DNA from 3 places in the Pantoea sp. SGAir0215 genome. Region 3 is predicted to be linked to each of the others. Evidence: predicted binding sites of a transcription regulator. Region 3 holds the regulator's gene; each other region holds the start of a gene.
What was found. Region 3 encodes CRP, which controls carbon source genes, mostly activating them, when cyclic AMP is high. Its sites were predicted from a motif close to ATGTGANNNNNNTCACAT; they were not measured.
Positions count from the first base shown of each region.

Region 1 (2,272 bases), 650 kb from region 3:
CAGCGGCGAAGCCGACGGCGGGATTCGCGGTCACGCCCGAAAACGCGTCGCTGCCGCCACACTGCATGCCAACCACCAGTTCAGAGGCCGGGCAGGTTTCGCGCTGGCGTTGATTAAGGCGGCTCAGGTGACGCTCTGCGACCTGCAAAATGTCATCCACCATGGCACCGAAGCCCACCCGGCTCTCGTCCTGCAAACGCACAATATCCGCATCGTCCAGCGAGATGGGCTGTACGTCAGGCGTGCCGGTCAGCAGGCGTTCGGGTTGTAACTTTTCGCATCCCAGACTGACCACCATGATTTCGCCGCCGAAATTGGCATTCAGGGCCAGATTATGAACGGTTCGGATCGGGATCACCGCCGCGGGGGCATTGATCGCCACGCCACAGCCATAAAGATGATTCAGCGCCACCACGCCATCAACGTTGGGATAGCGGGGCAGTAAATCACGCTCAATGATTTGCACCACATAATCCACCACGCCCGCGACGCAGTGCACGCTGGTGGTGATCCCCAACAGATTACGGGTGCCCACGCTGCCGTCGGCGTTGCGATAGCCCTCAAAGGTATAACCGTCCAGCGGCGGTAACGCCGGCGGCACATTATTCGCTAAAGGTAAATGCGCTAAGTCCGGGGCGTCCGGCAGAGCAATTAGCGATTCGTCGATCCAGCTCCCCTGGGCGATATCACGCATGGCCAGCCCAATCACCTCGCCATAGCGCAATATGGGCTGCCCACCAGGAATAGCCTGCAGCGCCACCTTGTGTCCCTGGGGAATATGCTCGGTCAGAGTTAAGCCATCACGAAACGTGGTACCGGCAGGCAGTCCCTGGCTGTTAACCACAATGGCCACGTTATCGTTTTCATGAACTTTGATATAGAGCGGTTGTTCGTTTGACAGGGGGATCATCGCTCACCTTCCAGTGCGTCGCGCCTTATTTCTGTGGCGCATTCATTATAAGAAGTCAGATGTCACAGGTTCAGTATTTGCCACCGTCAGTATAAAGAGGGGTTCTCACCTGCACATTGTGCAATTGACCTACATTCAGCCTTCAGAGACGGCCGTTTTCATGTCTTTGTACCAAATCAAGTGAAGATTCTCACAAAGCCGGCGATCGTCGGGCGTAGGAACTGGCTTTGGGTGAGGAATACCAAAATACGTGAAATGCGCCGCAGTGTTTTATGCAATAGCCCAAAAAAGCACGATTCCTTCTCCTTATTCCAGGGAGATATTCCAATGTCACCGTGAAACCCACTTCTTATACTGATTTCCGTTTCCCCGGTCAGGTTATCTGTCACGCCGCGTGAGCAATTTGCCAATAAAAAAATCGCCGTGTTTAACCTACATCTCTCTGATACCCAACGCGATGTGTATGCAGTCAGAGCGAATGTCACTTTCGCTATTTTTCAGGAGTGCATCATGAGTAGTTTTCACCAGACGTCAGAGGCGGTCCAGAAACGGACAAATGCACGCTACTGGATTGTGGTCATGTTGTTTATTGTGACCTCATTCAACTACGGCGACCGGGCGACGTTATCCATCGCTGGCTCCGCGATGGCAAAGGATATTGGCCTCGATCCCGTGGGCATGGGTTACATCTTCTCGGCGTTTTCGTGGGCCTATGTTATTGGACAAATCCCCGGCGGCTGGCTGTTGGATCGCTTTGGGTCCAAACGCGTCTATTTCTGGAGCATCTTCCTCTGGTCGTTATTTACCTTGCTGCAAGGTTTCGTGGACCTGTTCAGTGGTTACACCATCGTTATGGCGCTGTTTATGCTGCGCTTTATGGTGGGGCTGGCAGAAGCACCTTCATTTCCGGGTAACAGCCGGATTGTGGCCGCCTGGTTTCCGGCTCAGGAGCGCGGTACCGCCGTGGCCATTTTCAATTCTGCCCAGTATTTTGCGACCGTGATTTTCGCACCCATCATGGGCTGGCTAACCTCCGCAGTCGGTTGGGCTCATGTCTTCTGGTTCATGGGGGGACTGGGCATCATCCTGAGCCTTATCTGGCTCAAAGTGATTCACGATCCCAGCGATCATCCTGGCGTTAATCAGGCGGAACGGGAATACATGGAGCAGGGCGGTGCACTGATCAACATGGATCAGAAAAGCGAAAAGCAAAACGTCAGCTTCCGTGACAAGCGGTTCCAGATCAAACAGCTGCTGCAGTCACGCATGATGATCGGTATCTATATTGGCCAGTACTGCATCAACGCACTGACCTATTTCTTTATCACCTGGTTTCCGGTTTATCTGGTTCAGGCGCGCGGA
Region 1 covers NZ_CP028031.1:4,089,733-4,092,004, reverse strand. Annotated here, with positions in the region: gene garD (galactarate dehydratase) at 1-910, opposite strand, end outside; gene C1N64_RS19085 (MFS transporter) at 1,421-2,272, shown strand, end outside.
Region 1: garD (galactarate dehydratase) is a predicted target of CRP. The motif match lies at 1,089-1,106, and genes of this name have one in related genera.

Region 2 (2,272 bases), 2.2 Mb from region 3:
ATCTTCGTTGACATTGGCGATGTACATCGTGGGCTTGAGCGTCAGGAAGCTCAGATAGCGCAGAGCGGCTTTGTCCTCATCGGTCAGATCCAGCGCGCGCAGCATGCCCGCGTTTTCCAGATGAGGCAGACATTTCTCCAGCGCCGCCTGTTCCGCTTTCGCGTCTTTATCGCCGCCTTTGGCTTTTTTCTGCACGCGCTGCAGTGCACGTTCACAGGTGTCCAGATCCGCCAGCGCCAGCTCGGTGTTGATGGTTTCGATATCATCAGCCGGATCGACTTTATTATTCACGTGGATAATATTGTCGTTTTCAAAGCAGCGAACCACGTGGCCGATCGCTTCGGTTTCACGGATATTGGTCAGGAACTGGTTGCCCAGGCCTTCACCTTTTGATGCACCTTTTACCAGACCGGCGATATCGACGAATTCCATGGTAGTCGGAACCACGCGCTGTGGCTTGACGATCTCGGACAGCTGATCCAGACGCAGGTCAGGCATAGGTACAACGCCCGTGTTGGGTTCAATGGTGCAGAAGGGGAAGTTCGCCGCTTCAATACCCGCTTTTGTCAGCGCGTTAAACAGAGTGGATTTACCGACATTTGGCAGGCCCACGATACCGCATTTGAATCCCATGGTTTAATACCCTTTATAGCTGGATGGGCAACGCCTGAACGCAGGCGCCGCCGGAAACGTAAGATAATTTTCGCGCATTATACACAGATTCGCGACAATCGGGGCGATTAGACAGGCTTAAAGGCATGCAGGCGGTTCATTGCCTTAATGCGATCTTCCTTCAACCACAGTTCGGTGCAGCGCGCTGCTTCATCAATGGCGTCATCGATCAGCTTTTGCTCGCTGGCGGGCGGTTTGCCTAACACAAATCCGGTCACTTTGTTGCGGTCACCGGGATGGCCGATACCGATGCGCAGACGATGAAAGTTATTATTATTGCCCAGCTTGCTGATGATGTCTTTCAGGCCGTTATGACCGCCGTGACCGCCGCCTTGTTTGAATTTCGCAATGCCCGGTGGCAGATCGAGTTCATCGTGCGCCACTAAAATTTCTTCGGGCGCAATACGGTAGAAGGTCGCCATCGCCGCGACCGCTTTGCCGCTGAGGTTCATAAAGGTGGTGGGCACCAGCAGTCGGACATCTTCGCCCGCCAGCGCCAGTCGCGCCGTATAACCGAAAAATTTGGCTTCTTCTTTTAACGACTGATTGTGCCGCTCAGCCAGCAAATCCAGATACCACGCACCCGCGTTATGGCGCGTGGCGGCATATTCCGCACCGGGATTCGCCAGGCCGACAATCAGTTTAATGCTGCTCACAAGGGATATCCTGCTGTTATCACCAAAGGGCAGTAGTTTACTGTGCCAGGCTGCGGATCACAAAGTGTGAGCCACGAATTATTAGTGTCGGTGATTAATTGTTTTCCATCTAAATCAATAAGCTGTAATTATGCTTTGGTCACACTTATCCTGCTCTGAGTGTGACGAAGTGCACAAATTAGCCTGCTGTCATTGCCTAAACTACTGACAGGTTAACATTGTGTGCGCTCATCGGACCGCACCGTCAGGAGGTGAAAGATGAAACGTCATCACTCACGTATGGCAGGAAATGCCTTAATGGCACTGGGCTTAGTGACCATGGTACTCGGCGTTGGTTTTTCGATTATCAACCAACTTCCCTCTTTAAATCTGCCGCAGATACTGGCGCAGGGCGCGATGTTTGGGATTTTCTTTGGCGCACTGTTATGGCTGGCCGGTGCCTGCATTAGCGGTCGTGAGAAAGTCGAAGATCGCTATTACTGGGAGCGGCATTATGGCGATAAACGCTGCCGCCGCAGCCATCACTCGTCATAATCACGTTCCCGGCAACGTCAGGCAGGATTGGGTTCGGTTTCTGCCTTTGGCTTTTGCCTGATAGAGCGCTTTGTCAGCCAGCGCCATCAGTTCGCCAAAATCAATGTGGCGATTGTCGGCGGTAGAGAAGCCAATGCTGACGGAATAGGGAATCTGCCCCGGTCGGGAAAGGTGGATCGCCTGGCGCACCTGCTCGCACCAGACGTTAGCCTGTGCTGACATCATCGGCAGAAGGGCGGCAAATTCTTCGCCGCCCAGTCGCGCAAAGCGCGCCCCTTCAGGCAGCATGCCGGACACACGGTGACTGAAATCAATCAGAACCTGGTCGCCCTGATGATGCCCGTAGCGGTCATTAATGCCTTTAAAATGGTCCAGATCGAATAACACCACCGTCAGCGCTTTATTCTGCT
Region 2 covers NZ_CP028031.1:2,406,283-2,408,554, forward strand. Annotated here, with positions in the region: gene ychF (redox-regulated ATPase YchF) at 1-633, opposite strand, end outside; gene pth (aminoacyl-tRNA hydrolase) at 741-1,328, opposite strand; gene ychH (stress-induced protein YchH) at 1,587-1,862, shown strand; gene C1N64_RS11315 (GGDEF domain-containing protein) at 1,863-2,272, opposite strand, start outside.
Region 2: pth (aminoacyl-tRNA hydrolase) is a predicted target of CRP. The motif match lies at 1,488-1,505, and genes of this name have one in related genera.

Region 3 (2,272 bases):
TTCACGAACCCATATTAACTTTCAGCGCGTCCCCACGGTGGATACCTCTAATCCCTTTGCCGCGCGCACCATCCCTTCGCTGGATGAAAGCTTTGTGGTTATCCACTTTCAGGGGCTGGAAGACATTGATTTTCCCTATCTGCTGGCCATGCTGCAGGGATCGTTTATTTCCAATATCAACACGTTGGTGGTACCCGGCGGCAAAATGGGACTGGCGATGGAGTTAATTATGGCGCCGTTAGTAAAACGGCTCATGGAAGGGAAACGGATTGAATAACCACAGAGGCCAGCCTGGCCTCTGTGAGATTACAGCGCAATCACTTCGTAGCTGTGGGTAATGTTGACGCCTTTGCCTAACATGATGGCGACAGAGCAATATTTTTCCGCGGACAGATCGACAGCGCGTGCCACGGCTTTATCCGAAAGTGCGTTGCCGCTGACGATAAAATGCAGATTGATATGGGTAAAGATGCGGGGGGCTTCTTCCCGACGTTCAGACGATAGTTTCACTTCGCAATCAACCACATCGTTGCGGCCTTTTTGCAAAATTGACACAACGTCAATGGCGCTGCATCCCCCTGCCGCCATCAGCACCATCTCCATAGGGCTCGGCGCTTTATCGCCAGAATTGCCATCCATCAGTACCTGATGGCCGGACGATGATTCCCCCAGGAATGTTAACCCTTCAACCCATTTGACGCGTGCCTGCATAATTTTGACCTCAGAATACCCTGTTTTGGCTCAGCGTACGCTTTTGCCTGGGAAACAGCAATCCAGAGAAAACGCCATCTTGCTGAAGCGAGACAACACAAGACAGTCGACGTAAGCTGTGCTACAAACAGAGCTGAAAATATTTTTCGTCATCCGAAGACGAAGCCGGGAAGAATGATGCGCACTGCGCCGAATGCAGCCCGAATAATTTCCTGAATGGAAAGACGCTTAACGCTTACATCGCCTGGCAGGGAAACAGAGCCCTGTATTTTGGGCACGATTACAACAGAGGATAATAGCGAATGGTTCTCGGCAAACCGCAAACAGACCCTACACTTGAATGGTTCCTGTCCCATTGCCATATTCACAAGTATCCATCCAAAAGTACGCTCATTCATCAAGGTGAAAAGGCGGAAACGCTTTACTACATCGTTAAAGGTTCCGTTGCGGTACTGATTAAGGATGAAGAAGGCAAGGAGATGATTCTGTCCTATCTGAATCAGGGCGACTTTATTGGTGAGCTTGGCCTGTTCGAAGAAGGTCAGGAGCGCAGCGCCTGGGTACGTGCGAAAACCGCGTGCGAAGTGGCAGAGATTTCCTACAAAAAATTCCGTCAGCTGATTCAGGTGAATCCGGACATCCTCATGCGCCTCTCCTCGCAAATGGCGCGCCGTCTGCAGGTCACATCGGAAAAAGTGGGCAACCTCGCGTTCCTTGATGTCACCGGTCGCATTGCGCAGACGTTGCTCAACCTGGCGAAACAGCCGGATGCCATGACGCATCCTGACGGCATGCAAATCAAAATTACGCGTCAGGAAATTGGCCAAATCGTGGGATGTTCACGTGAAACCGTGGGACGTATTTTGAAGATGCTGGAAGACCAGAATCTGATCTCCGCACACGGCAAAACAATTGTTGTTTACGGCACGCGCTAAGCTTTATTCTTCACGGCATAATGGCAACGTTATGCCGTGAATTATTTGCGTTGAGCCGATGTGGCGAAGAATAATTTATCACCCTGAAGTTAACTATGCCCTGCGCCAGACACTGGTGTTGTGTCTCCCCGTCGCGCTCGGCTGGCTGTTTGGCGATCTGCAAAAAGGATTGCTATTCTCATTGGTGCCTGCCTGCTGCAATATTGCCGGTCTGGATACGCCCCACAAACGTTTCTTTAAACGCCTGATTGTCGGCGGCAGCCTGTTTGCCCTGGGTAGCTTACTGATGCAGTGGCTTCTGTTTAAAGACGTGCCCTTACCGCTTATTCTTTTCGCCCTGCCTTTGCTGCTGGGCGTGACAGGTGAAATCAGCCCACTGCACGCACGGTTACTCCCTGCCACACTGATCGCAGCGATATTTACCACCAGCCTGATTGGCCGCATGCCCATTTACGTACCGCCCCTGCTCTACATCGGCGGTACGCTGTGGTATGGCCTGTTTAACTGGTTCTGGTTTTGGCTGTGGAAAGAGCAGCCAATGCGTGAAAGCCTGAGTCTGATTTACCGCGAACTGGCGAACTATTGTGACGCCAAGTACACCTTGCTGACGCAACTTACCGATCCGG
Region 3 covers NZ_CP028031.1:255,225-257,496, forward strand. Annotated here, with positions in the region: gene C1N64_RS01380 (phosphoribulokinase) at 1-277, shown strand, start outside; gene C1N64_RS01385 (OsmC family protein) at 307-711, opposite strand; gene crp (cAMP-activated global transcriptional regulator CRP) at 1,014-1,646, shown strand; gene C1N64_RS01395 (YccS/YhfK family putative transporter) at 1,705-2,272, shown strand, end outside.